DNA from 3 places in the Alteromonas sp. Mac1 genome. Region 2 is predicted to be linked to each of the others. Evidence: predicted binding sites of a transcription regulator. Region 2 holds the regulator's gene; each other region holds the start of a gene.
The links. The regulator ArgR, encoded in region 2, controls arginine synthesis, uptake and breakdown. The targets are predictions, from matches to a motif close to ANTGAATANNTATTCANT.
Positions count from the first base shown of each region.

Region 1 (10,233 bases), 360 kb from region 2:
GCCTGTGCCGCCGTCGTAGCCTGACACTGTAATAAGGTCTGCATAGGCTTTTGCTACACCAGTAGCAATAGTACCTACACCAGGTTCAGACACTAACTTCACTGAAATCAGTGCAGTTGGGTTCACCTGTTTCAAGTCGAAGATAAGCTGGGCTAAATCTTCAATTGAATAAATATCGTGATGTGGTGGAGGCGAAATAAGGGTTACTCCAGGCACTGAGAAGCGCAGCTGGGCAATGTACTTATTCACTTTGTCGCCAGGTAACTGACCACCTTCACCAGGCTTCGCGCCTTGGGCCACTTTAATTTGAATAACATTCGCATTCACAAGGTAATGCGGTGTTACCCCAAAGCGACCAGAAGCAACCTGCTTTATTTTCGAGTTCTTTTCAGTTCCAAAGCGTGATGGATGTTCACCACCTTCTCCTGAGTTCGACTGCCCGCCTAAGCGGTTCATCGCAATCGCCAAAGCTTCATGCGCCTCTGGGCTTAATGCACCAATAGACATAGCGGCGGTATCGAAACGCGGGAACAAGTTCTGCGCGCTTTCTACTTCGCTAATATCAACAGGCTCGCTTTGTGGGTCTAGCGCTAGCAAGTCACGAATGTGCGCAGGAGAGCGCTCGTTAACCAGTTTTGCATACTGTTGGTAATCGCTGTATTCGCCACTCATTACTGCTTTTTGCAGTGTGCTGACTACATCAGGGTTATATGCATGGTATTCGCCGCCGTGAACATACTTGAGCAAACCACCATGATCAACAGGCTTGCGTTTTAACCAAGCAACACGGTTCAGGTTAACAGTATCTTGTTGGAAGTCGTCGAAATCGGCACCTTGAAGGCGCGAGGTAACACCTCTGAAACACAGATCCATTACCGCATCGTTAATACCGATAGCTTCAAATAGTTTCGAACTACGGTAACTCGCCACGGTACTGATACCCATTTTCGACATTATTTTGTACAAGCCTTTGTTAATACCTTTACGGTAATTCAATGTGGCTTGCATTGGTGAAATGTCGAGTTCGCCTTTTTCACAAAGCTGCTCAATGGTTTCGTAGGCTAAGAACGGATAAACCGCGGTAGCACCTAAACCTATGAGTACGGCGAAGTGATGAGGGTCACGGGCACTGGCTGTTTCAATGACTACGTTAGCGTCGCAACGTAGTGATTTATCAACTAGACGGCGCTGTACTGCACCAACGGCCATAGCAGCTGGAATAGGTAAGCGGTTTTGTCTGATGTTGCGGTCGGATAAAATCACGAACGCCGCACGCTTTTGTTTAACTAAGTGTTCTACTTCATTACAGATACGCTCGATGGCTTTCTTCAAGCCTTCTTGCGGTTGGTACTGAAGTTCAACCACTTCTGAATAGTAGTTATCAGGGTTAAATTCACGTAGCTGTTTTAAATCGGTATACATGAGTATTGGCGAGTTAAACAATACGCGGTCTGCATAACCTGAGGTTTCGCTGAATACGTTTTGCTCTCGGCCAATACAGGTGGCTAACGACATTACATGGTTTTCACGTAACGGATCGATAGGCGGGTTAGTTACCTGTGCAAACTGCTGACGGAAATAATCGTAAACGGTACGCTGGCGTGAAGACATGACCGCCATTGGCGTATCATCACCCATAGAACCTACGGCTTCTTGACCGTCTTTCGCAAGTACCTTGATAACTTGCTGAATTTCTTCATAGCTATAGCTGAACTGCTTGTGGAATACCGAAATGGTGTCGTCATCAAAAACGCGCTTGCCAATCAGTGAAGCATCAAGTTCTTCAATAGGGGTTAAATGACGAATATGTTTATCGAGCCACTCTTTATAAGGGTGGCGCGCTTTTAACTCTTCATCAATTTCAGTGGAACGCCAGATTTTACCTGTGTAGGTATCAACGGCTAGCATTTCACCAGGGCCTACGCGGCCTTTTTCAATAACGTCAGCTTCTTCGTAATCCCAAATACCTACTTCCGAGGCAAGCGTGATGAAGCCATTTTTAGTGATAACGTAGCGGGCAGGGCGAAGACCATTACGGTCAAGGTTACATGCCACATGGCGACCGTTCGTTAATACGATACCGGCAGGGCCATCCCACGGTTCCATGTGCATTGAGTTAAACTCATAAAATGCACGTAGGTCGTTATCCATAGTTTTGTTGTTTTGATATGCAGGCGGCACTAATAAACGCATGGCACGGAATAAATCCATACCACCGGCTAAAAATAGCTCAAGCATGTTATCAAGTGACGATGAATCAGAACCTTCGGTATTAACAAAAGGGGCTGCTTCTTTCAAATCAGGAATAAGCGGCGTAGCAAATTTAGATGCACGTGCCATTGCCCAATCTCGGTTACCTTTAATGGTATTAATTTCACCATTATGGGCCAAGAAACGGAACGGCTGAGCCAACGGCCAACGTGGAAGCGTGTTGGTTGAAAAGCGCTGGTGGAATACACAAATAGCACTTTTTAAACGCTCGTCGGCTAAATCTAAATAGAAAGCTGGTAAGTCTTTCGGCATTACCAAGCCTTTATATATCGTTACCAAACCAGATAGGCAGGCAACGTAAAAATCTGGATCGCTTTCAAGGCGCTTTTCAGCACGTCGACGCACCATATAAAGGCGGCGTTCAAGATCGCGCTTGCGCCAACCTGCTGGTGCATTCACAAATACTTGTTCTATTTGTGGCACGCCGGTAAGAGCAAGTTCACCCAAAACAGAGCGATCGACAGGCACTTCGCGCCAGCCAACAACACTAAGGGTTTCTTTTTCAAGTTCTTCATTCAACACCTCACGCGCAGTTTGCGCAAGGGCCTGGTCCTGGCTTAGAAAGATCATGCCAACGCCGTATTTTTTGCTGAGTTTCCAGCCATTTTCTGCGGCGATAGTATGGAAGAACGCATCCGGTTTCTGCAGTAGTAAACCACAGCCGTCTCCGGTTTTCCCGTCAGCGGCAATACCGCCTCGATGCTGCATACGGTCTAAACCGTGAATAGCAGTCTCTACTAGCGTATGGCTAGCTTCTCCGTGGGTATGGGCGATTAAGCCAAATCCACAGTTATCCCGGGAATCGTTGGGGTTGTATAAACTCATCTCTTAACTCCTTCAACCTTTGACTGGGGCAAGGTGTGCGTTGCGTGTAGATGCGCCTAGGTATTGCGTATCACAACATTGTTCAGACGTCTTTTGTCGAGCTGGCACTATTACCGCTCTATGCGCCTTTTCTTGTCGTTATTTATTATTAGAGGATTCCAGTCGTGTTCCGCATTTTTATGCATTATTGCTTTGCGGGGCGTACAAAATACCTATATTGATATGTAAAATCAAACGCTAAAGTAGGGGGTATAACAAAGATTTAGCATATAGTTTAAAATATTCACTATTTTCATGGTGTTAAACTTATAAATTCATCTTTGTAACAAAAATGTTATAACCCAATATATCGTCTTATTGGTAGGCAATGAAAGTATAGCAAGTGTCTTTAAATCGCCAAAAGTGAATAAAAATTCATGTTGAGGCGTTTAATATCTAGTCAAGGGCTTGTTTGCTGTATTTTTATGTAGTTGTAAATCCTTTCTTACACGATACCAGAATCATTCAGTATTGTACAAATAATGCACCGTAGTAAGTCAATTCACCCAAACGCGCAGCCACTCTTCAATATTTGCGAACTCAGTGAGCATTTCCGTAATGCATAAACCCTGATAGGATATGTCGAAAATAATCCTAAAAATAAGTCGTTCATGCATTCAGATTCTCCAAATGACTCTTGGGCTATTCGCTTTGCACAATTTGTGCAGCGCTTTGGTACGCTTAAGTTAAGTATTCTGTTCGTGGTATTTTCGCTGGTATTTACGCTTGGCGGCTCTTACGTAATTCGTGTAAGCATGGGCAGTGCGGTACAACCTGATGACTTTATCAGCGCGGTTATTCTAACCATGCTTTCGGCACCTTGGGTGCTGTACTTTTTTAGCGAACTAATAAAGCAGTTAGAAAACTCACGTACCAATCTTAAAGAAGTGGTAAGCCAATTAGAGCGCTTGCGAGAAGAAGATGTTTTTCTTAACCGCGAGTTGCAAACTAATATTCGCCAATTAAATCACGAAATTGAGCAGCGTAAATTAGCGCAAGAAGAGCGTGAAGCCTTATTTAAAGACTTAGAGCGTGAAATTCAGGATAAATCTGAACAAGAAGCACAAGCCCGCCGCTTGTCTACCTTACTTCGCTCGATTATCGATGCCTCGCCAGATCTTATTTACTACCGAAATGAAGAAGGGCGTTTTGCTGGCTGCAATCGTATAGCAGAGCTCATGACAGGTAAGACCGAGCAAGAACTGCTTGGTTTAACGCCAACTGATGTTTATGAAGAAGACCTAGCCCGTCAAATAGTCGCCAGCGACCACGAAGTGCTGGAAACTAACGCCAGTATCACCGAAGAGTTATGGCTGCGCTTTGCCGATGGCCGCCGTCGCTACTTCGAAATGAAGCGAGTACCTTTCTTCGATAAAGAAGGCAATCGTTTAGGCTTGCTATCATTTGGTCGAGACATGACTGAACGTAAACAAGCAGAAAATGCAGCAGCGAAAGCCAGTACCGATAAAACGCGCTTTATCGCCACGATTAGCCACGAGCTACGTACGCCGCTAAACGGTATTGTTGGCTTAAGTAGAATGCTTCGCGATACCGAGTTAAGCGAAGAGCAATTTAGCTGGGTAAGTACTATTTATGCCAGTGCTATCACCCTTGGCAATATCTTCAACGATATTATCGACCTTGATAAGCTAGATAGAGACAAAGTTGAACTGAGCTTGAAGACCGTATCGCTTCGAGATTTTACCGAAGAGCTAAGCAGTATTATTCGACTGTTAGCCGGTGATAAACAGTTAGAGCTTAAAACCACGATTAAAGAGCCTCTACCAAGGTTGGTTGAAGTAGACGGTACGCGCTTGCGCCAGATTTTGTGGAATATCCTGTTTAACGCAGTGAAGTTTACCCAAAAAGGTCACGTAAGCTTATCGATTGAAGCCACCAAACCTGAAAATGACTTAGCGTTCGTCACCTTTGTGATTGAAGATACTGGGGTAGGCATACCTGAAGAAGAGATAGAAAAGATCTTCGCCATGTACTATCAGGTTGATCACCCTGACCACCAGTCTGCTACGGGTACTGGCATTGGATTGGCTATTTGTAAGCAAATGGTCGATTTGATGAAGGGTAATATCAAAGTTACCAGTGTGGTAGGTAAAGGTACGCGCTTTGAAATAGAGCTACCGGTAGAGATATCGAAAAAGCCTATGCAAGTGGCGCAGCTTCAAGTTACCGATTTGAATATTCTGTTGGTAGAAGATATTGAGCTTAACGTGATGGTTGCCAAAGCCTTGCTAGAAAAAATGGGACAAAAGGTAGATGTGGCCATGACAGGGCAAGAAGCCATTGATAAAGCCCGAGCTACCCAATACGACCTGATACTGTTAGACATTCAATTACCAGATATGACCGGCTTCGACGTGGCCAGTACGCTGCATGAAGAAGACTTAGTGATGCAAACGCCTATTGTGGCACTTACTGCGAACGTGATTAAAAAGCGGGAAGAGTATTTGCAGAACGGCATGGACGATATTATCGCCAAGCCCATTAAGAAGTCTCGCGTGATTGAGGTGTTTAACGAGTTATTCCATGCGCCACCTGCGCCGTTGGAAATTGAAGGGCAGGTAGAGCGCCCACCAGAGCCGAGTAAAATATTAAGTAACATTTTAGATATGGACTTGCTCCAGATGTTAGTGGATACAATAGGCGATGATATGGTGCGGGCAAGCGTTAAAGTGTTTCAGGAAAAAATGCCTGAATACATGGAAATTCTGCAGTTAAGCCTAAGTGCAGATGAAAAATCTGAAGTGTGCTCTCAAGCGCATAAGATTAAAGGGGCTGCAGGCTCTGTAGGGCTTGCACGTGTGCAACGTATTGCCAATCAAATTCAACAAGGGGATCACCCTACCTGGTGGCAGAACGTCCACGATTGGGTTGAAGAGTTGCAAATGGCTGTACAGCACGACATGAAAGCACTGCAGGAGTGGCTTAATCAGCAGCGGGTAGACGATTAAATCGTTTAACAAAAAACGGGGCTGGTTAAGCCCCGTTTTTATTTAGAAGTCGATTTCGCGAGTTTACAAGGGGTAGACATAATGACATTAGGAACCGAAAACGAAACGTTTAGTAATGCTCAGCTAAACGCTATAACAACTAATGAAAACACGTCTGCATCAGACATACCGCAACTTTACCAACTAAACTTAGAAGCTATTTCTCCGCGTTACCGCGTTATTAACATCTCATTGGCTTTTTGCAGTGCGTTTGTATTGATCATGGTTGCTAGCGCGCTACGGTATCAGTCGTTCTTTGTGTTACCAGACCCCTTAGTGATTGCTTACCCGTTTATTGTGATGGGAATTTGTGTGCTGGGATGTTTATGGACGACCTATCACTTTTTTGCCGATCCGCTCATCAAATATGCCTTACGAGAACAAGACTTAAGCTTGCAATCAGGCTTGGTATTTAGGTCGTTGTCTTGCCAGCCTATATTGCGTGTTCAACACGTTGAATTAAAGCGTGGGCCTATTGCTCGTTTAGCCGGGCTAGCTTCTTTACAGGTATTTTCAGCTGGTGGTGCTACCCACACATTTGAAATTCCAGGTATAGAGGTAGAAGTAGCAGAACGATTAAGGCAGTTTATTCTCGATCATAAAGATGTGAGTGCAAAATAGTGGCTTCCCCCGAAGTAGACACGGTGAAGCCTTCCAAAAGCAGCGAGGGCGCCCAAGCGGTTAAGGTTGACACCGGCGAAGAGTGGCGCAGACTGTCACCCATAGCTATTGCGTATTTTACCCTACGTAGCATTAAAAATATGGCACAAGGTGCTATTTATGCCGTACCCGCCATTGCAGTAACGGCAAACATTACCGATAACATTCAATCCCCCAACACCTTGTTAAGTATTGCAGCTATCCTCATTATTTTCTTTTCAAGCGGTGTGGTTAGCTTCTTCATGTACCGCTTTCGAGTTAGCAATCAGCATGTTGAAATTCACAGTGGGGTATTTTCTCGAAGTTATACCAATCTGCCATTTTGGCGTATTCAGAATGTAAAAATTGAATTACCTTTCTACTACCGCCCATTCGGTTTCGCATTGGTGATCCTAGATACTGCTGGAAGTGCAGGAGAAGAGGCGAAAATAGTAGCGGTTCCATTGGTGTATGCCCATGCCCTTAGAAAACAAGTGCTGGCCGAGCACCAAGAGCATGGCCATCAAGAACGCGAGACCAGCGCCAATGTAAATGACAGCGGTCATGTAAATATTAGAGCGCATGCGAATAATAGCAGCCAAGCTTGTGTTGAGGGCGACCCAAGCAAGCGCTATTCTGAAACCAATGAAGATGGCGAAACCATACTTAATAGGCGCTCTATCACCGATATCGTGATCCACGGCATTACCAACAACCGAGTATGGATTTTATTAGGTGCTGCAGCCCCCTTTTATGACAATGCCTTTGGCTATCTATCGGAATGGTTGGCTGAAAAGGGCTTGCAGTTAAATCAACTTGTGGGAGAACAGACTATAGCGTGGTGGCAGTTCGGCTTGTATGCTTTTGTTATGTTGATGATGGCCATGGCAGTAGTGGCACTGATTAGTATTGGCGGCGCTCTGTTTACCTTTTACGACTATACCTTGTCACGCCAAGATGATAGGTACATTCGCAGAAGTGGTTTATTGAATAAACAAGAAGTGAGTATGCGGGCATCTCGCATTCAGGTTATCTCGGCAAAGCAAGATTGGTTAGATAGAATACTTAAGCGTGTGAACTTGTATTTCGAGCAAAATGCATCGATTGGGCACAGTACCAATGAACTAATGTCGCCAAACCGGCTTATTGTACCTTCTGTTACCGAAGACGAAGCGGATGAATTAAGCCAAGAGGTTATGCCGGAAAGTAAAATTCGCCGTAGCGATTACCAGTCTATTAGCAAGCGGTATATTTTACATTGGGTTATCGCAGGGCTTTCTATTCCTTTTGTGGTGGGTGCTGGATTTGGTATCTATATAGAGCATTTAGATATTACCGCAGGGGTGACCTTTGTTAGCGTATTACTGCTGGGTGTTATTGCGCTTAGATGGTGGCGCTGGGGCGTGGCAAGTGATGATAAATACATTTATGTAAGGCGAGGCCGCATAGGCGTGGATTACTTATGCTTCGAACCCTACAAAGTTCAGCAGGTGGTGGTAAAGCAAAGTGTATTCATGAAAAGGCGAAAGCTGGCAACGGTGCAGTTTGTATTAGCATCAGGGGCTATTTCAGTACCGTTTTTACCTGAAGACTATGCGAATGAGTTGGCGAATAACGTGTTGTTTGAAGTGGAATCGAAACGAAAATCTTGGATGTAGCGGCAACGCTGATAAAAAGCGATGCGCCGCTGCATCCAAGGTATTAAAAAGTAATATTGCCACTATCTGTTATCAGGTATCTACTATCTACTATCTACTATTTATGAGCATTAAAGGTTAATGCGTCCATTATATCGTAGCAGGCACCCATAGTATGGTAATCGGTTTTCCCGACTGGGCTTTTAGTGGTTTCTAACTTGCCATTTTCAGGCGATAGAATTCTGAACCACGCCCCATACTCATGATCGACAAAATGCGTCCACGCGTATTGCCAAATACGATAGTACCAATCCCAGTATTTATCATCTTGAGTGACGATAGCCAACCTTGCCGCACAGGCGAAACTTTCTGCCTGCACCCAGAAATATTTTTCGTTGTCGCAAACGCTGCTATCTGGCGCAAACCCATAGGCTATACCGCCATTTATGCTATCCCAACTTATATCTATCACAGCATCAAACAGGCTTTGCGCTCGCTCGACCAGCCAAGGTTGAGGGCTATACTGATTAAGCTGTAACAACAGTTTAGACCATTCTGTATGATGACCAGGCTGAAAACCCCATGGGCGGAATAGGTTTTTAGGATCGTTTTTGTTGTACTCCCAATCAACCTCCCAGTTTGAAGTGTAATGTTCCCATATACGGTTATCAGCTTTTGCTGCTTGGCGTAAGGTAATATTTTCGGCAACCAGTAAAGCGCGTTTTAAAAAGCGCTGGTCTTGGGTGGCTTCAAAGGCCGCTATTAACGCTTCGCAGCTATGCATATTTGCATTCTGTCCACGGTAGTCACTGCAAATACTAAAATCAGCGTTAAACTCGTCTTTGTAGAGCCCGTAATCCTTATCCCAAAAGTGGGTGTCCATTAACGCGAAGGTCTCGTCTAAATAGTATTTCGCCTCAGTAATACCAGCTCGATATGCCCAGCTGTAGGCTAGCATTACGAAGGCTAATCCATAACAATGATTGGTAGCATCTTTAACGCTGTGCTCAACACCCTCTACATTTAACACCCACGCATAGCCTTGGGTTTCGGGGTTTAAGTGATACTCCCGAAGAAACTTAATTCCAGACGCCACTCTAGATAGATACCGGCTATCACCAAAAGTTAAATAAGCGCGAGCGTAATTGAAAACAAATCTGGTTGAGCTAACCAGATGGCGTGTGTTTTCGTCAAACACACTGCCATCATCAGAAAAATTTTGATGGAAGCCACCAGATAGGGCATCAACATTCGGTTCGTAAAATGCCAAAATACTTTTTATATGTTGGCTAAGAAAATCCGGTGATGAAAACCCGAGATCGCTAGGCGTTTTATTCGTTGTCACTGAAGTCATCATTATTCCCTCACCTTGTTATTCTTGATTGGGTAGAAGCCAATAAAGTGCCATGGCCGCTGTCCATGAAAAGTCAGCTCCCCCACTTCTTGCGCCTGTTTCTGCATGGAACGACTCATTAAACCCGCTAGTGTAAATAAGGTTTCTGCTCGCATCGGTCACTTGTTTAGCTTGCTTGAAGAAACCGTAGTCTTCTAACCCCAGCGTAATCATCCAGTTAATGTGTAACCAAATAGGTCCGCGCCAATAACGTTGTGGCTCATAACAAGGGTCTTCAGGATGAGTTGACGATATAGCAAAGGGTTGATCGGCAAGCCAGTCATCAAGTACGTCGATAAGTTTTGGCATGAGGTTTTCGTTTACCAGCCCTGCAAAAAACGGCAGTAACCCAGCATTGGTTCTTGCACCGCACAGTTTGCCACTGCGGGTATCAAAGCTATGAAACATACTGGTTTCGCCA
Region 1 is NZ_CP013932.1:3,689,930-3,700,162, reverse strand. It holds gene gltB (glutamate synthase large subunit) at 1-3,096, opposite strand, end outside; gene arcB (aerobic respiration two-component sensor histidine kinase ArcB) at 3,747-6,104, shown strand; gene AV939_RS15810 (PH domain-containing protein) at 6,186-6,764, shown strand; gene AV939_RS15805 (PH domain-containing protein) at 6,764-8,440, shown strand; gene AV939_RS15800 (AGE family epimerase/isomerase) at 8,538-9,776, opposite strand; gene AV939_RS15795 (MGH1-like glycoside hydrolase domain-containing protein) at 9,792-10,233, opposite strand, start outside.
Region 1: gltB (glutamate synthase large subunit) is a predicted target of ArgR. The motif match lies at 3,265-3,282, and genes of this name have one in related genera.

Region 2 (10,233 bases):
AGGTACTAACGAAGTTCATGGTTCTGCGTTCTACGACTATGGTAGCGACAGCCTACGTGGTGACTCACTTGAAGGTGATGATATCAACCTTGGTAGTTACACTGAAAAACGTTACGGCTTCACAGTGGGTGCACCGCTGATTAAAGATAAGCTATTTGTTTTTGCTGCTTACGAAAAACTAGAAGGCGCAAACACATTTGACCGTGGTGCTATCGGTTCTGGCGCAATTAATGAAGTTGCGCTTACACAAGCACAACTTGAACAAATTCAGTCTGTATCTCAGTCATTATATAACTTTGATGCTGGTACAACGCCACTTAGCATGCCTAACGAAGATGAAAAGCTTCTTGTTAAGTTAGACTGGAACATTAACGAAAACCACCGTTTTGCGTTTACGTACAACTATAACGATGGAAACAACTTCTCAGAATCTGACGGCGACGCAGATGAGTTTGAACTATCTAGCCACATCTACGAGCGTGGCGCAGAGCTACAATCATTTGTTGGTGTACTTTACTCAGATTGGACAGACAAATTCTCGACTGAAATCCGCGTTTCTCGCACAGAGCTAGATAACCTACAGCGTTCTATGTATGGTGACGGCACTCCAGGCGGTAACGACTTTGGCGAAATTAAAATTGAGCTAGGTAATGATACAGATACTTCTGAAGACGACCTTACGGTTTTCTTAGGTTCTGATGACAGCCGTCAAGCTAACGACTTAGACTGGGAAGCGTTAAGCCTAATGTTCCGTGGTAACTATTACTTCGACAACGGCCACGCGTTAACTTTCGGTTACGAGAGCGACAAACTAGATATCTACAACCTTTTCGTTCAGCACTCTGAAACCTCTATTACTTTTGAAAGCTTAGAAGATTTCACTAACGGAACAAATGCAGAAATCGAATACGGTTATGCATATTCTGGCAACCTATTAGACCGTGCTGCTGAGTGGGGTTACACGTCACACTCTACTTACGCACAAGATGAGTTCTATCTTACTGACGATTTAAAAGTAGTTGCTGGTTTACGTTATGACTGGATTACAACATCAGACGAGCCTGTTGGAAATGCTGATTTCGTAGCTGGGAACGGTTATGACAACACGGCTAACCTAGATGGACTTAGCTTGCTACAACCACGTGTTGGCCTTAACTATACGTTGAGTGATTCAACTGAACTACGTGGTGGTGTTGGCTTGTTCTCAGGCGGTAACCCGAACGTATGGATGACAAACAACTATCAAAACACGAACGTTATTGGTGGTGAAGTTGAAGGTGAATACGCTAACTTATTCGACGGAAGCGTTGTATGGGTTAATACAGAAGACGGCGTAACTGCTGGACCTGGCTACTCAGTACCTTCTGATTTAGACGAAGAGATGTCTTCTGGTGCAGGTAGTAACTTTGAAAGTAACAACCTAGATCCAGGCTTCGTAATGCCTCGCGAATGGAAAATCTCTGCGGGTATGACTCACATCAATGACGAAGATTACGTATTCAACTTAGATTTCCTTCTAAGTGTGACGCAGAAACAAGCCATGATTAAATATGTGGGTCTTGAGCGTGTAGGCACAACTGACGAAGGTTACCCTGATTATGACTCAGTAGGTTACGGTTCACTTGAACTGACTAACTCTGATGAAGATTCAGTGTCTTACTCACTAACAGCGACCATGAACAAGTCTTGGGACAACGGTATTACTTTCACCGGTGGTTATAACTACAGCCACGCTGAAGATGTACAACCAATGACGAGTTCAGTAGCGTTCTCTAACTTCCAGTACAGAGCATTTACTGACATTAACGAAGAAGTATCTTCACTGTCTGATTGGAATATCGAGCACCGCTTTACTGCTGACCTTCGTTACACTACTGAACTTATCGACGGTTACAGCACTATCTTCTCTGCTTATGCAGTAGCGCAGTCTGGTCGTCCGTTTAGTTACACCATCAGTGGTAACTCTGTATATGGCTACACACCATACCTTGAAGGTAACAACGTGTTACCGATTGGTGCAGAGCGTAACGACCAAACTAGCCCTTGGTGGTTCAAAATGGATATCGCAGTTAGACAAAATATTCCTGCGTTCCGTGAAGATCACTCTGCTCAGGTTTATTTCGTTATGAATAACTTCACCAACTTCATCAACGATGAATGGGGTATTTTGGAAGAAGTTAACTTCAATACTGCTGCGCTAGGTACCTCATCTCCTGAAAGTCGTCAGGGTGATGCATCACTTTGGGAAATGCGTGTAGGTATTGACTACCGCTTCTAAGCAACAGTTTAAAAACCAGTTGTAGTGTTAAATGCCACTTTCCAATTTTGGAAGTGGCATTTTTTTTATCTTGTAAATCAACTTCTCTTTATGTTTCTCATCGCATTCCCTTTCTTTTTCTGATCTAACCATTGTCGCCATACGAACGAATAACTAAATGAATTGTTCACATGGAGAACTTATGTCGAAACATATATTGATGGTAATGACCTCACATGAATTGTTAGGTGATACAGGCAATAAAACAGGGATGTGGCTGGAAGAGTTCGCATCGCCCTATTATGCGTTCAAGGATGCAGGGTATACCATCACCTTAGCTTCACCTATGGGCGGCCAAGTGCCAATTGACCCAAACAGCTTGGCAGATGATGCTATGACCGACGATGCTATCCGTTATACAAAAGATGAGGTAGCACGAAGCGCAATGTCTTCAACGATTGTGTTAGAAGATGTAAGAGCTGATGAGTTTGATGCTGTGTTCTACCCAGGCGGCCACGGCCCGCTGTGGGACTTATCTGACAATACCCACTCCACAATGCTAATTGAAGATATGATCAAAGCACAGAAGCCTGTAGGCGCTGTATGCCATGCTCCTATCGTGCTTAAAGAAGTAAAACGTGCCGATGGCGAGTTTTTCATTAATGGCAAAACGGTAACTGGCTTTTCAAATAGTGAAGAAGAGGCAATGAAATTGACCGAGGTTGTGCCCTATTTAGTGGAAGACGCACTTATTAGTAAGGGCGGTAAGTACGAGAGTACAGAGGACTTTGGCGTTAAAGTGTGTGTTGATGGTCTTTTGGTGACGGGTCAAAATCCTGCGTCGTCAGGGCCTGCAGCAGAAGCGCTTATTAAGGTACTTTCGTAGCGTACTGCAAGCACTTAAACTCATTACTAAGTCCACGCCGACTCACTGATAGCCGGTGTGCCAGTTTTATAAAACGTTAATACTGGAAGAAATAATGAAACGCCGCTGACTATGTCCTATCTCAAATGTACGAGAGATAGGCCATTGTACAAGCGGCGTTTTTGTGTGAGTTAAACGTTAGAAGCTAGCTTGAACGTTGAAGCTCATGGTGCGACCTAATGGATCGTAAAGTGTATCGTCGAAACCGCGCCATTCGCCGGGCAAGTATTCTTCAAGTTCATCGGTAAGGTTAGCTATGCCTGCTGATACCTTGACGTTATCGTTCACATGATACGAAACGGTGACATTATGCTTGAAGTAATTATCAGCATAATCGTAAGAAGAGTAAAAGGTTTCCCCGTTGGCACCAATGAATAGTGTCCTCCACGAGGCTGTCCATTTATCACCGTCTGTCCAATCTACCGTTAGGTTAGCGCGATTATCAGGATAGAATAATTCGCCAGCCCACTCAGTACCTTCTTCTTCGTAACTAAACACATGCGAATATTCGAGGTTAACCCCAAAATTCCCAATCTCCGTTGCTAAGTCGTAGTTGGCAGTAATATCAAAACCGTTTGTTGTTACTTCTGAGTAGTTAGTATAGCCCGATGTAATAGATGTAATTTTACCATCGCTGTCACGTACGATACTGCTAGAAGTTCCATCTAAGTCGGCGGCAATTAAGTCTTCAACATCGATATCTTCAATTTTGTTCTCATAGTCATACTGGTAATAAGAGACTTCAAGTGACAAATCATCCGTTACATCATAAACCACACCAAGAGTAAGCGACTCAGAGTTTTCAGGACTAAGGTCTGGATTACCACCGTAGTAGGTTAGATGCTGTTGACCCGATGAACAGTAACTGTCATCGCTACCTGGGTTTCCTAAGGTATCGCAGTAGTAGGAGTCGTAGGCATCAGGGAAACCGTAAGAAATGGTCGCGAACATTTCACTCATTGTTGGGGTACGGAAAGCTTCTCCCCAGCTGGCGCGAAGTAAAAGTGATTCAGTCGGGCGCCAGCTAATGCCTAGCTTGGGCACCGTATCTGAGAACTCTGAGGTTGAGATGCTAGCACCCGTATCGCCTTCAAGCTCATAGCCGTCGTAACGAAGCGCGGCTGAGACTTCTACTTCATGTGGTAATTCAATGGCAAGCTCAGTGTAGTATGACTGTCGTTCACGGCTTGCGTAAACGTCGTCACCGCCCGAACCGCCCGAGATAATGCCTAAACCTGATTCAGGGTCAGATACCTGTTCAAAATCAAGATACGAGTACTCAGCACCAAATACAGCACTAACCGTCATGAAGTTATTTGAAAAAAGCTGACCGGAAATACTGCCATCGATAATGTCGCGCATTTGGGTGGTTTGATAGGTGCCAGTATGATCAGCGTTTGTTAAAAGGTCAGCGTTATAAGCATACCAATCATCGGTGCTAAGGCCTTGTACGTTGAATAAATCAAGTTGCTCGGTATCAATTAGACCTTGTACAACGGTGTCATTAACCAAGTTGTAGCCAAATACTTCTTCTTTTGCTGATGTGCGCTGGTAATAAACCTGCCAGTCCCACTCGTTTCCAGCAATTTCGGTATAGCCTTCAAGGCCTGAAACCATTTCAAAAGTGGTTTTTTCAGTTTTAGTATCGCGCGTGCCCAAGCTAGAGGTGCGGAAATAGACCGAACCGTCTTGGCCATATGGGTTCATTGCATTATCGGCGTCGATAGTTAGCGAAGATGTAGATACCGGGGTAGCAGCATAACGAGTATCTGTAGATGTCTGCATTGCAGAGAAGCGAGTGATGAGTTGTAAATTTTCTGCCAACTCATATTCCACTTTTGTCATCAGTGAGTTTTTCTCAGTCGCGCCGTATAGCCACGTGGTATTGCCATAATAGTAACCACAACGGTCTGACTCAATAGACGTATCTGCTACATCGCCACACAAATCTTCGTTATAGAGAAACTCACCGGCTTCTGAATCATAGAAGTTTGCCACTGGGCTATAGGTTGAATAGCTATTTAATGCATAATCACCTGATACCGCGACATCGCTAACTTCTTGTGTGTTTTCATGCTCGGCAATGAATACAATGCTGCCTTTGTCGCTTGTAACACCAGCAGAAAAATTGTACTTACTGGAATTACCACCGTCAGCACCTGGATCTTCAAAGCTATAACCTACATTTACGCCGTCGAACTGTTTCTTGGTAATAATGTTAATTACACCTGCAACAGCATCTGAACCGTATATGGCCGATGCGCCATCGCGAAGAATTTCAATGCGCTCAACAATCGACATCGGGATCATCGACATATCAGAAGATGAACCACCATCGTACCCTAAACCTGGAAGGCGACGGCCGTCCATAAGAACGAGTGTTGCGCCCGCACCCAGACCACGCAAGTTTACTTCGCTTGAAGCTGAAGCACCGCTACCGTAACCAGATTGGCCACGAAACGAACCAAAGGTGTTAATTGAAGAGTTACGTAAAACTTGCGCTACCGATGTATCGCCAGATAACGCGATAGATTCAGCTGTAATAACAGTGACCGGAGAAACTGACTCTAAATCCACTCGTTTAATTCGAGAGCCAGTAACTTGAATTTTTTCTACAGGTTCAGCTGAATTTTCGTCATCTGATTGTGCGAGGGCCATTGGCGCGGCAAACAGGCTAGCGGAACCCGCCAGTAAAATTCCGCGCCTAACAGCACTGCTGAGTTTATTGGTGTTAAACATTTTAATTCCCCTTGTCGAAGGTGATTACACGTTGTAATTACAAAGACGTTTATTAGTTTTTATTTTGAACAGATGTTTTCTGTCGGGAGAATTAAGCACTTCGTCGTGCTGTTTGGCAATTTACAAAGTGTATAATTTGTTCTATTTAGACCTAATTTACTTTAATTATACGCAGAGTGATGAAACCTTTACGGTTCTATACATTGGTAAAATAATTATTGCTTTTTCTCTCTTAATATTTATTTAAAGATAACAATAGATATTAATTAAAAAAGAAATAAAAATAATGCGAGGCTGTGGGTGGTGTGCAGTTTTTGTGTACGAATTGTGTAGGTTTAGTGCATGATTGGCGTAGGCTTTGCGCAAATTCAGCGTAGTTAAATCTGTTTTAAGTAAAAGTGGGTGAGGGCGTTTTAGTACAGATTAAAAAGTGAAAGAAAGTTTCTGTAATTACAATTAGTGACAATGGTATTGTTGTGGATTTTAGAATTTATAAGTTGGTAGATTTGAGAAGGTTTTTAATTATGTTGATATTATTTAATTTTAAAATTTAAGTTTACATTTTTCTGTTTTTATCAAAGGCTGGATTTTATAAATTTATAATTAATTTCTATTTTTCGAATTCTTTACTTTTCTTTTCTTACTCTTTTCTAAGTCTGTGATAATTTAAATGCACAGCTACCAAGTTGTTTTGTATCTCCCTGGTACAAATTCTTTACCGCCATCTTGTGATGGCGGTTTTTTTTGCTCAAAACTCAAGGCAGAGCCTCAAACGTTCTCGAATAAGTCTTCTACCCGTTGGCGTAACTCTTCAATAAGTGTCACGTCGGCTGGGGCGATAAAAATGGTATCGTCGCCCGCAATGGTACCAAGCACACCATCTTTTTTGCTTAATGAATCAAGTAAACGAGCAATAAGCTGTGCTGCACCTGGGCTGGTGCGAATAATCACCATCACATTATTATGCACAATATCGAGAACCAGCTGCTTTAATGGGCTTTTAGCCGTAGGCATGCCTAGTTCAGGCGGAAGGCAGTACACCATATCGCCACGGGCATTGCGGGTACGTACCGCACCAAACTTACTTAGCATGCGGGAAATTTTAGACTGGCTAATATTGTCATGACCTTGAGTTTTAAGGGCATCCACTATTTCACCTTGAGATCCATAGCTTTCCGCTTTCAAAATTTCTTTAAAGGCTTTAATCAGTTGCTCTTGTTTTGCGTTGGCCATAGCATCCTGCACATCAGTTAGCGGTAATAAGTTAAATAATCATATATGTTATATTGTGCCTTACAGGTGACCTTTGCGCAATTTAATTGCATAATCATGCATGATAGTGAATATCGACGTAAAAATGCCTTAAATGGCCGTATTAAGACCATCAGATGATTGAGTTTTCCCCCGCGTTGCATTAGTGTGACGTTCCGTTTAAATACGTGAGTAATCCCATAGGAGAAATGGTATGAAAGTAGCCGTGTTAGGTGCTGCCGGTGGTATTGGCCAAGCGCTGTCTTTGTTGTTAAAAACACAATTGCCAGCTGGTTCTGAACTAGCGCTTTATGATGTAGCGCCAGTTGTTCCTGGTGTAGCTGTTGATTTGAGCCACATCCCAACTGCAGTAAAAGTAACCGGTCACGGTAAAGATGACCTAGCTGGTGCATTAACAGGTACAGACGTTGTTCTTATTCCTGCTGGTGTTCCGCGTAAGCCGGGCATGGATCGTTCAGACTTGTTCAACATCAACGCTGGTATTGTTAAGAACCTTATTGAAGGTGTTGCTGACAACTGTCCAGATGCTTGTGTTGGTATTATTACTAACCCAGTTAACACAACAGTGGCAATTGCTGCTGAAACGCTTAAAGCAAAAGGTGTATATAACAAGAACAAATTGTTCGGTGTTACTACCCTTGACGTAATTCGCGCAGAGACTTTCGTTGCTGAGCTTAAAGGCGTAGACGTTGCTTCTGTACACGTACCGGTAATCGGTGGTCACTCAGGCACAACTATTCTTCCTTTGCTTTCGCAAGTTGAAGGTGTTGAGTTCTCTGATGATGAAGTTTCAAGCCTAACTACTCGTATCCAAAATGCGGGTACTGAAGTTGTTGAAGCTAAAGCTGGCGGCGGTTCTGCAACCCTATCTATGGGTCAAGCAGCTGCACGTTTCTGCTTATCATTGGTTGCAGCAATGCAAGGTGAGAACGTAGTTGAATACACTTACGTTCAAACTGACGACAGCGACGATGCTGCATTCTTCGCACACCCTGTTCGCCTTGGTGCAAACGGTGTTGAAGAAATCTTGCCATACGGCGAGCTAAGCGCATTTGAAGAAAAAGCGAAAAACGACATGCTTGAAGGCCTTCGTGGCGATATCAAGCTAGGCGTAGATTTCGTAACTGGCTAAGGCTAGGAATATGGGAGCGCTGCTCCCATGTATAAGGCAGGATTAGTAAGCTCTACACAAACACGCCGAGTATCCATCCATGGAGGCTTGACAGCAGCATCCATGCTGCTGACAGTTTGTTACGAGTTTACTAATCCTGCCTTTTTATTTGTGGCATATGCATAATAGCCACGCCATAAATACGTCCATGTAGGCTCCGCCACCGCATCCTTGGCAAGGGAGTGGCTACATATTTCCCCCACTCAGTAAACTTCCTTTTTGTAAGACAGCATCCATGCTGCTGACAGTTTGTTACGACCTTACTAATCCAGTTTTTTGTCTAATGCATCAAGCTATTTTTAAAGCTCTATAGAAAATGAGAAAAAGTTACAGAAAATTTGTGGATATTGTCTACGCTATTTCTAAGTGGTTGAGATGGTAAGCATTGCAAATAGCGGCTGAAGCTTATTGGTTAAATGTGACTAGGTTTAGTTCGTTCTAATCGTTAAACCTATTCGTCAGCATCGAAAAAACTCACTGTAGTTATAATCATCTAATAACTAGAATGAAACAATGCTAATCAATAGATTGTATTGATAAAGTCCTTTGTCGAACAGCAAGAGGTAACAAATATGAGTAACGCGAAGCTAGGCGATGTAAATGATTCAGATAGAAAGTGCCCCGTCATGCACGGTGGTCTTACGGCTACTGGCAGCACGAATATGGATTGGTGGCCAGAAGCGCTTAACCTAGATATTTTGCATCAGCACGATACAAAGACAAACCCAATGGGTGATGACTTCGACTATCGCGAAGCGGTAAAGACTCTAGATTTTGATGAATTGAAAAAAGACATGATTGCGCTAATGACGGATTCTCAGTCATGGTGGCCAGCAGATTGGGGGCACTACGGTGGCCTTATGATCAGAATGTCTTGGCACGCCGCCGGTTCGTATCGTATTGCTGATGGTCGTGGTGGTGCGTCTACGGGTAACCAACGTTTTGCGCCGCTAAACTCTTGGCCGGACAATGTGAACCTTGATAAAGCGCGCCGTTTATTGTGGCCAATCAAGAAGAAATACGGCAACAAGCTTAGCTGGGCCGACCTTTTAGTGTTTGCTGGTACTGTTGCCTATGAAAGTATGGGGCTTAAAACTTATGGTTTTGCATTCGGTCGCGCCGATATTTGGCACCCAGAAAAAGACACCTACTGGGGTGCTGAAAAAGAATGGCTTGCGCCAAGTGATGAGCGCTACAACGACGTTGAAACCCCAGAAACAATGGAGAACCCATTAGCGGCTGTGCAAATGGGGCTAATTTACGTTAACCCTGAAGGGGTAAACGGTAAACCGGATCCACTTAAAACTGCATTGCACGTTCGTGAAACTTTTGCTCGTATGGCCATGAACGATGAAGAAACCGTGGCACTAACAGCCGGTGGTCATACGGTGGGTAAATGTCATGGTAACGGAAGTGCAGACCGTTTAGGACCAGATCCAGAAGGCGCTGATATTGTTGAGCAGGGCTTAGGCTGGATGAATCATGAAACTCGCAGCATTGGCCGCGATACAGTATCAAGTGGTATTGAAGGCGCGTGGACGACTAATCCAACACAGTGGGATAACGGCTACTTTGAATTGCTACTTAACTACGACTGGGAATTGAAAAAATCACCAGCGGGTGCAGAGCAATGGGAGCCTATCGACATTAAAGAGGAAGACAAGCCTGTTGATGTTGAAGACCCTTCAAAACGTTATAACCCCATCATGACCGATGCAGATATGGCCATGAAAATGGACCCAATCTATCGTGAAATTTCTGAGAAGTTTTACAACAACCCAGACTATTTCAGTGAAGTATTTGCTCGAGCTTGGTTTAAACTGACTCACCGTGATTTAGGGCCAAAGGTACGTTATATCGGTCCTGAAG
Region 2 is NZ_CP013932.1:4,054,194-4,064,426, reverse strand. It holds gene AV939_RS17200 (TonB-dependent receptor) at 1-2,278, shown strand, start outside; gene AV939_RS17195 (type 1 glutamine amidotransferase domain-containing protein) at 2,460-3,143, shown strand; gene AV939_RS17190 (TonB-dependent receptor plug domain-containing protein) at 3,321-5,921, opposite strand; gene argR (transcriptional regulator ArgR) at 6,690-7,154, opposite strand; gene mdh (malate dehydrogenase) at 7,387-8,325, shown strand; gene katG (catalase/peroxidase HPI) at 8,937-10,233, shown strand, end outside.

Region 3 (10,233 bases), 1.1 Mb from region 2:
CATGGCACCCACTTCTGTGGCGGTTTCCCACTCTGGTTTGCCGGTTTCTTTTGCTATTACTTTAGCTAGGTGCGCTTTCGCTTCGCCTAGCTTTTCGCCGTAAACTTTAATAATGTTTAAGCGTTCTTCAACCGTCATCATTCCCCAAGCTGGAGCCGCAGCGCGAGCTGCTTTTACCGCTAAGTCAATCTGGCTAGGGGAGGCTGACTTACCCTCCCAAATAACTTGGTTTTTAGCTGGGTCGATTGAGGCTAAGTCGTGCCCTTCACCGGTAACCCATTGTCCGTCGATAAAATGTGTGTGTAACATAAAAAGTGTCCTTCAATTAGTCTCTGAACTTTACAGGTGCAAGACGAACATGGTCGCCTTCTTGCACATTCAGAGCGGCTGCAGCCTGACGCGAAAGCACGGCAATATTTTGCTCTTCATTAACACCTATTTCGGTGGCTACCGCGCGAAAATCTGCAACAGAGGTGTTTATGATGTAATGGGTTTGACCTTGTGCGGCCGCTGCATCATCAATAACAATTGGCATTTTTAAGCTAGATTGCGCCGTTCGGATATGGCTGAGGTTGGCCTCTACCGTAGGGCCCGCATCAAAAATATCAACGTAACCGCGACAGCTAAACCCTTCACCTTCAAGCAACTGCAAGGCGGGGCGGGTTTTTTCATGAACCTGTCCAATAACCGCCTGTGCTTCTTTGCTCAATAGATTGACGTAAATAGGGTATTTAGGCATCAGCTCTGCAATAAATACCTTATTGCCAATACCGGTAAGGTAATCAGCAGTAGGGAAGTCCATCGAGAAAAAGTGGGTTTCAAGCCATTCCCAAAAAGGCGAACGACCTTTTTCATCACTCACACCACGCATCTCGGCAATGACAGTTTCAGAAAAGCGCTCACGGTGCTCCATCATAAATAAGAAGCGGACTTTCGATAGAAAACGGCCGTTAATGCCACCACGGGCCTGCTCTCTTAAAAACAGTGTACAAATCTCAGTTACGCCCGTGTAGTCATTACAAAAGGTGAGAATTTCAACCGTATTGTGAATGTTTAGCTCGCGAGAGGCGTGCACCACTTTACTCAAATGATAGTGGTAAAACGCATCATCAATACCTACAGCTGCTTCAATACCTGACGTGCCTACTACTTCACCGGTTGTCGTATCTTCCATAACAAAAAGGTACGACTCATCACCGGGTTGGGTCACGTTAGCTTTAGTGAAAGCTTCTTGCGCACGGTCGACTTTTCTATGCAGCAGATCATCGTTAACTGGTAAGGAGGTAAACCCGATACCTGACTCTACAGCAATGTCGTACAAGGCCTTGTAATCAGCTTGTGTAATAGGGCGAATTATATTCATGTTCGCTACTCGCTAATTTGGCGTTTATTCGGCGTTCACAACAGCGGCAACGGCACGTTCAAATCGGGCTAAGCCTTCTTTGATATCTTCATCAGGAATAACCAGTGAAGGGGCGAAACGAATAACATTAGCACCGGCAATTAAGCACATAAGGTGCTCTTTTGTTGCTGCCATCATAAAGTCGCGAGCGCGGCCTTGGTATTTTTCGTTTAACGCGCAACCAAGCAACATACCTTGTCCACGTACTTCAGAAAATACGTCATATTTGTCGTTAATGACTGTAAGTAGCTCACGGTACAAGGCTTCTTTGTGTAACACGCCTTCAAGTACTTCAGGCTGATTAACAATATCAAAGGCTTTTTCAGCCACGGCGCAGGCTAGTGGATTACCACCGTAAGTACTGCCGTGAGTCCCCGCTTTTAAATGCGCGGCAATCGCGGTTGTCGTTAACATGGCACCAATAGGGAAACCACCGCCTAACGATTTTGCGGTAGTTAAAATGTCAGGTGTTACACCTAAGCCCATGTAAGCATATAAGTGACCAGTACGACCAACACCCGATTGCACTTCATCAAAAATAAGTAAGGCATTGTGCTTATCACACAACTCACGCACACCTTTGATAAATTCAACATCAGGAGAGATGATTCCGCCTTCGCCTTGAAGTGGCTCCATCATAACGGCACATGTGTTGTCAGAGATTAATGCTTCAAACGCGGCTAAATCGTTATAATCGCAATGCTCAACAGCGCCAGGCTTAGGGCCAAAACCATCAGAATATGCGGCTTGTCCACCAACGGTTACGGTAAAGAAAGTACGACCGTGGAAACCTTTGTTGAAAGCGATGATTTGGTTTTTGTCTTCACCGTAGTTATCTAACGCGAAACGACGAGCTAATTTTAATGCGGCTTCATTGGCTTCTGCGCCTGAGTTAGCAAAGTATACTTTCTCTGCAAACGTGGCATTTACCAGTTTAGCCGCTAAGCGAAGTGCTGGCTCATTGGTGAATACGTTGCTCAAGTGCCACAATTTGCTGCCTTGTTCGTTAAGCGCCTTAACGAGTTCAGGGTGACAATGACCTAGTACGTTCACGGCAATACCGCCAGCGAAGTCGATGTACTCAGCACCATCTTGATCCCATACACGTGAACCTTCACCACGTACGGGTACCATGCCCGCAGGATTGTAGTTAGGCACCATCACTTCATTAAACGTTGCGCGAGTTACTGTCATTTTTGTTACCTCTGTTTTAAGCGCCTGTGTCGGTAAAATAGACCTCGAACAGGCGGAAAAATAAACGAAATTACCGATGAGTATGCCATTTTTTTAAGGGTTTGTCTTGTTTGTGAATGGCTGCAGCCCTTTATATACAAGGACTCTGGCTTAATTTGCAGGAAAAGTGAATAACTATTTACTACTAAGCCATATTGTTTAGGAATAGTGTAATTAAAAGGTGAATTAGGTGTGTAATCTCACAGCCAGAGCGCGTTGATCTGGTGTGGGTCAAATAAGGGTAAAAGAAGATATTTGGCTACTTTGCATGAATATCCACAAAAAATTAGCTGTTTTCTTCTTCCCGAGATAATGGAAGGGTGAAAATATCAACAGATCTTAGTTGTTCCAATGCACCTGATGGATACTCCTGCTCCTTAATCATTGGTTTTACCTCTGGCACTTCAACCATGCGTGATTGGTGTAACATTCTTACCTTCGAATAAGTGCGAGCTTGATGTAGAAGCTTGGGCATGGAGCCTACTTCACAGGGTTCTCTGGTGGCACATTGGCGCATCGCATCACCAATAAATAAGCGTTTCAACATCATGTTTTCAATGAGATCAGCGGATACCGCATCGGCATATTCATCTTGTAATGCAATCAGGTAATTTGCCGACGGCGCCAGCTTTAACAACGCTTCATGGCGCATGCGCTCTTTGTCTTTTTGGCTTTCGTTTAACAGGTGAAGCTGCACCTTATCGAATAACTTGAAGTACAATCGGATGATGGCACATCGACCTAATTGACTGAGCATGCCGAAACTATAAGCCTGAATCGGGTTCAGCTTGTAGTGTGGCGCAAGATGCCTAGCCGCGACCGCCGTGCCGTGCGCAAACTGAGTGAGTTTAAGTTTGATGCAAGGGTATGGGTCGGTTACCTGAGGCATGGCGCGTTTTACAACAAGAGAAGGAATTAGCAGGCGTAAATTCTCAATGCCTAAAAAGCTAAGCGCCGTCCTGAAGGTTTCAACCACGATTACCCGGCCTTTGGAATCTCGTCTTCTAAAAGCGGGAGAGTTCACGACTTGCATCAACTCGTCATAAAGCCAAGGTAAATTAGTTGCAATAGGTTCTAGTTTTGATACCGACGCCGCGCGAACCGAAAGCGCATCGAGTAATGCACCAGTGTCGTCACTTAAATTCAATGTGTTGTTGAATACGTCTGAGGTAAACGATAACTGCTCGGTAAGCTCACCTAATAACACTTCATGTAAGTAATGGTTAACAGTTTCGGTATATGAAGCATCAGACTGTGCTTTTAGGCGTTTATTCTCTATAGCGACTTTTTCGACGTGAAGTAATTGTCTGCGGGCGTCACCTTGTTCGGATTGCTCAAAGCTGACTTCACCAGGACCACGTTTTCCCAGCATTTTCATCGCGAGTTCTGGAGAGATTAATAGGCTCTCAAAGCGCTCATCGATAGGCGGCGGGGTCGATGCTTGGGTCGTCATCTTAAAGTAGCTCCTGCTAAGTAACTGTTCGTGCGTCTGTTCATAGATGCCGTGCATTGGGTCGCCCTACTTCCTAAATATATATATTTACAAAGGCGCTTTGTTGATTAACCTATAAAAGTAAACAAAAACAACGCCAAATGCGAATAATTGCAGAACTTTTTATCGGCAGGAAGCCCTATAGCTTAAGTTTATTCTGTATCCTTGGCAGAATAAATAAGGGTTACACCCTAGGCGTTTAGAAAAGCACATAAAATATCGTGGCCATACTCGGTGAGTAAAGATTCAGGGTGAAATTGTACACCCCATATAGGGAGAGCTTTATGAGAGATCCCCATAATTTCTTTTTCCCCGTCATCAGTTACGCACCACGCATCGATATTTAAGCTTTCAGGAAAGTGGCTTTCATCAAGCACTAATGAGTGATAGCGAGTTACCGCATAACCTTGTTCAAAGCCGCTAAATAAGCCACGGTTTTTATGAAAGAGCGCGGAAGTTTTGCCGTGCTTAATTTCTTTTGCTCCAATCACTGAAGCACCAAAAACCTGACCTATGGCTTGATGGCCTAAGCACACACCAAGTAAGGGGATCTTCCCAGCAAAGTGCTTAATAGCCTCTAAGCTAATTCCCGACTCATTGGGTGTACATGGGCCTGGTGAAATCACTAAATGACTGGGTGATAAGGCTTCTATATCGGCAATAGTAAGGGCATTGTTTCTCACCACCTTAACGCATGCACCTAACTCGGTAAGGTAACGGGCAAGGTTGTGAGTAAATGAATCGAAATTATCAATTAACAGCAACACGACAACCTAACCTGTTCAATACAACGCTAATTAAGGTTTTGGAATAAAGCCAACGGCTTCATAAACCTTTTTAAGAGTTTCCTCTGCGCGGGCCGAGGCTTTTTCTGCGCCATTTCGCATCACATCGTTTAAGTAGTCACGATTGGTGCGAATATCGGCATAGCGTTGCTGAATTGGCTCTAAAAGGCCCACTACCGCTTCTGCTACGTCACCCTTCAAGTGACCATACATTTTATCTTCGTATGCCGGCACTAATTCATCTATCGATTTTCCTGTCGATAATGACAATAGGGTAAGTAGGTTTGATACCCCAGGCTTTTCTTGTGGGTTGAAGTAAATGTTTGCTTTTTCGTCTGAATCGGTTACCGCACGTTTAATTTTTTTGGTGATTTTTTTAGGATCTTCAAGCAAACCAATAAAGTTGTTTGGGTTAACATCAGACTTCGACATTTTCTTTTCTGGCTCTTGTAGACTCATGATACGAGCACCAAACTCAGGAATGTGAGGTTCTGGTACACGTAGAATGTCGCCATATAAGTTGTTCATACGGTTAGCGATATCACGGGTAAGCTCTAGATGTTGTTTTTGATCATCACCTACAGGCACTTTGTCAGCTTGGTACATTAGAATGTCTGCTGCCATCAATACCGGATAGCCATAAAGGCCAACATTGATATTGTTTTCGTTCTTCGCTGACTTATCTTTAAATTGCGTCATGCGATTTAGCTCACCCATTTGGGTGTAGCAATTAAGTACCCATGAAAGCTGGGCATGTTGAGGTACATGAGACTGCACGAATAAGGTGCTTTTTTCTGGGTCGATTCCGCAAGCTAGGTATAACGCCAGTCCATCTAGGCAGGCCTCAAATAATTGCTTAGGATCTTGCCTAACCGTTATGGCATGCAAATCCACTAACATGTATAGGCAATCATGATCGTCTTGCATGGAAACCCACTGCTTAAGCGCACCCATGTAATTGCCAAGGGTAAGTTGTCCAGAAGGCTGACAGCCACTTAATACAATAGGCTTGTTACTCATAATGTGTACCTGTACGTTAACGTTGTTTAGTTACGCCTTAGAAAGACGAGATAATTCAGTGCGCATGTCATCAATAACTGCGCGGTAATCGGGCTCAGAAAAAATAGCAGAACCGGCTACGAACATATCCGCGCCAGCTTCAGCAATGGCGCGAATGTTATCGACTTTTACGCCACCGTCAATTTCTATTCTTATATCGTGACCACTTTCTAACACGCGTTGCTTAACGGCGCGCACTTTATCCAATGTGCTAGGGATAAACTTTTGTCCACCAAAGCCCGGATTGACCGACATGATAAGGATATGGTGTAACTTGTCCATGACATGATCCAGATAATGCAAAGGCGTGGCAGGGTTAAACACCAACCCAGGTTTACAGCCAGCATCAATTATAAGCTGTAATGAGCGATCGATATGCTCGGATGCTTCAGGGTGAAAACTAATATAGCTGGCACCGGCATCGGCAAATTTTTCGATTAAGTCATCAACCGGCTTCACCATCAAATGCACATCAATAGGTGCAGTAATGCCATACTTTCGTAAAGCCTCGCATATCATAGGGCCAAATGTGAGGTTGGGCACATAGTGATTATCCATTACATCAAAATGAACCACATCGGCACCTGCGTTTAGTACGTTCTCTACCTCTTCTCCTAGCCGAGCAAAATCGGCAGACAGAATTGAGGGGGCAATCAAAAATGGTTTCATCGGTTTTCCCTATTTACGAGGCAATGCACGTGCTAAAAGGTGAAGTTTACCGAAAGTTGGCTTTTGAAAACAGCGCTGATTACATTAGTACTTGTGTTAAAGGGAAGTAAAAATAAGGGGTTGAAAAGATTAAATTAATTGCACCGTATTGGTGAGCATGCCCATTTTTGGGGCGATTTTGTGCACTTTAACTCAACTTTAAATTTATTTTTTATTTTTCATAATTTATTTTTATTCATAAAATCAGTATTTTATGTTTATTTTGGTGGTTGTGGGAATTGCGCTTTAAGTGGGCATCACTCTTGCGTAATCCAACTCAAATATAAGAAAAATCAAGACAGAAAAATTAATTACAACAAGTTTTGGAACTTCACGGAGAACACACACATGAAATTATCTACTAAAAGCACATTGCTTGCGGTTGCTGTATCGTCAGCTTGCCTATTTACTGCGTTACCTAGTTACGCAGAAGTTACGGCTAACGCCGGCGCGACAAGTAACTACATTTGGCGTGGTTTAACGCAAACAATGAATGAAGCTGCCGTTCAGGGCGGAATTGACTACGCACACGAAAGTGGCTTTTATGCAGGTACTTGGGCATCAAACGTGAAATACGGTTCAGACGACAATTATTCGTATGAGCACGATATGTATTTTGGATTCTCTGGTGAATCTAACGATATCTCCTATGATTTCGGTTACCTTTATTACAATTATGATGCTGCAGCAAACTTCGATTTTGCTGAAGTATACGGCTCTGTTGGTATGGGTGGACTTAGCCTGACCCTTTCTGTTCTTGCTCATACCGAAGCGGATGAAGCGGATAACCGTGATTACGGTTTTGGTGAAGCGACTTATGTTTCGCTTGATTATGGTTTAGAAGTACTAAATGGTTCGGAACTAGGTTTCCATGTTGGTTATCACCAAGGTGATTTTGCGGAAGACTTCAACGGTGTAGTTGGCGGTTACGCAGATTGGGGTGTGTCTATTGCGAAAGATGGATTTAGCTTCGCAGTAACCGGTACTGATTTAGATGACAGTGGTGATGCAGATTCGTTAGATAACGATGCAGTTAAGTTCACTGTTGCTTACAGCATGGACTTCGAGCTGTAAGTTTAAAATGACTTCGAAAACAATGAATTAATTGTTGTTGATGTCTGAAATTAAAAGCCTGATGCGTACGTGTCAGGCTTTTTTTACTATTGGAAATAGTAATTATATTCATCATTAGTGAATATTATCTTGTGAGTAATAAGGTTTTATTTATAATGAAGTTCAATGCAAAATAGCGCAAGGAGTGTTCAGGATGAAAGTACTTCCATTTTATGCAGTATGCGGCATGGTTGCGCTAGTTAGCGTAGCGGTGTATCCACGTTCGGGCTCGGAAGCCTCAGTGTGCGAGTTTCAACCCTCTTCTAGTTTTAATCCTAAGTTACCTGCTAGTCATGTGCAGAATCAGTGCGCCAGAGACAGAGATGGTGTTGCTGAAGTCAGTTGGCTGTCATGGATTGCTGGAAAGTCTCCTTCATTTCAGTTTCATTTTCTCGATTTGCTTGAGTTACTTCATAATGATGACAGCAAGTAAAACAGCAAGTAGCATCGCAGTTTCCCAACAAAAGACTTATCAGTAATGAGTCAACAACCGGGTACCGGCTTCTGGTCAGTGCTTATGAGTGTTGTTGCTGGTGTGTTCGGTGTGCAAAGCCATAAAAACTATGAGCGCGATTTTACGAAAGGAACCTTCGTTAGTTTTCTGATTATTGGCATATTTTTAGTTGCCATGATGGTGGTGTCTTTAATGATGTTTGTGAAGTGGCTAACCGGTTATTAGTTATTTTTTTGCTTCAACATTTCTGCGTTGGTTTCGTTTTGGCTTTTTTACTACTGCGCTAGGCGGGAAGTACGCCAAAATTTCATCTACGGGCTTTCTTGTAGCACCATTTTGACTAATGGAGCGCTTTACCGACAACATGCTGAAATCTGCGCCCTTGTATAAGGTGCGGGTAAGTGGCAAATCATGATTCGACACCAACACGGGGATCCCCCGCTTTTTTGCGGTTCGCATTGCAAGTTCTGCTAACTTCTCTTGCGCGTCTTGTCCAAAACTGCGCGCTGCATAACTTGTAAACGCCGCTGTTTTACTGATAGGTGCGTAGGGTGGGTCACAATAAATGACATTTCCGCGGCGGGCGCGAGTAAATACTTTTTCAAAGGGTAAACAAGTGAATGTGGCTTTTTGCGCCTTCTCTGCAAACACGAACATTTCATGCTCAGGGAAGTAGGGCTTTTTATAGCGCCCAAAAGGTACGTTGAACCTGCCCGCTAAACTATAGCGACATAATCCATTGTACCCATGCCTATTAAGGTATAGAAATAAAATAGCTCGGTAGTACTCGTCTTCGGTGGCATTAAATTCTTCTCGCAAAGCATAGTACATTTTCTCATCGTTACGTTCGCCGTTAAAGAAACTACGAGCGTCATGAATGATGGCATCTGGCTGCGCTTTTAAGAAGTTATACAGGTTTATAAGGTCAGGGTTGATGTCGTTCAGCAAATACCGCTTATACTGAGTATTCAGAAACACTGACCCCGCGCCTACAAACGGTTCAATAAGTTTGTTTGCTTGAGGTAACCTGGCCTGAATATGCTCTACTAGGCTGTACTTGCCACCGGCCCACTTTAAAAAGGCCCGGTTCTTTTTCTGCATCATGCGTAAACGTTACTACCTGCACGGAATAAAGACGGTTGTCATTCCGGTACTCGCCGAGTGTGGCGTTATTCTGGGGAGTGGCGCTGCAAATATCTCGCAATACCACGCTAAAGATAGATTGTATCTTTCCTCATACGATGGAACAACCATGAAACGTAAAGCTGACGGCTTTTCTTTTGTTTGAAGTCAGTACAATGAGCACAACGTACTATTATTCGCCAGCTACCAGCGCCATTTCGTCTAAAATTTGCTGTCCACGTTTAATGAACGCTTCGTTTTTAGTCGGATAATCCGGTAGGGCAGATAACGCAGTACGAGCGTCAGTTAGTGATTTAAATGGTTGATGGAAAACCACCACATGCCAATCACCGCCATACCGTGTAGTCACATACTGTCGGGTAACGGCATACAAGTTATGTTGAGCAATAAATTGGCTAACAACGTTTTTATCTTTAATGCCTACCATCTGAATCACAAAATCGTTGGGCAAAACCATGTCAGGCTTTAAGATTTCTGTGATAGCGCTGGTAGGGGGAGTGCTGGTAGCCCTTTCACTTGTTGATCCACCATCACTTTGTGATTGCACTTGCACGCTGGCTTGTAGAGCCTTGGCGGTTTGCGTGCTTTCATTTAAAGCGGGTTTTGCCGCAACGCTATCAGGAGTGTTTAAAGTAGATGCACTATTAGCCCCTTCACTCGAGATTACTTGTTGTTGAGGCTCTTGATTGCTGATTTGCATTGGCGTGCCCGCTACCAGCGTATCAGGGCCAGAAGTGCTGTCTATCAGAGCGCTGTTTGTTACGTCGCCAGCTACTTTGCCATCTGCATCGCGATCAAGCGAGGAGACCGCACCTTTCCAGTCTGTCACGAGTTCTACATTGCT
Region 3 is NZ_CP013932.1:505,566-515,798, forward strand. It holds gene astD (succinylglutamate-semialdehyde dehydrogenase) at 1-309, opposite strand, end outside; gene astA (arginine N-succinyltransferase) at 326-1,363, opposite strand; gene AV939_RS02040 (aspartate aminotransferase family protein) at 1,388-2,596, opposite strand; gene AV939_RS02045 (HDOD domain-containing protein) at 2,922-4,088, opposite strand; gene AV939_RS02050 (anthranilate synthase component II) at 4,319-4,894, opposite strand; gene trpS (tryptophan--tRNA ligase) at 4,925-5,932, opposite strand; gene rpe (ribulose-phosphate 3-epimerase) at 5,963-6,640, opposite strand; gene AV939_RS02065 (TorF family putative porin) at 7,028-7,753, shown strand; gene AV939_RS02070 (hypothetical protein) at 7,947-8,225, shown strand; gene AV939_RS02075 (DUF2970 domain-containing protein) at 8,271-8,471, shown strand; gene AV939_RS02080 (Dam family site-specific DNA-(adenine-N6)-methyltransferase) at 8,472-9,350, opposite strand; gene AV939_RS20120 (hypothetical protein) at 9,349-9,534, shown strand; gene AV939_RS02085 (SPOR domain-containing protein) at 9,562-10,233, opposite strand, start outside.
Region 3: AV939_RS02040 (aspartate aminotransferase family protein) is a predicted target of ArgR. The motif match lies at 2,762-2,779, and genes of this name have one in related genera.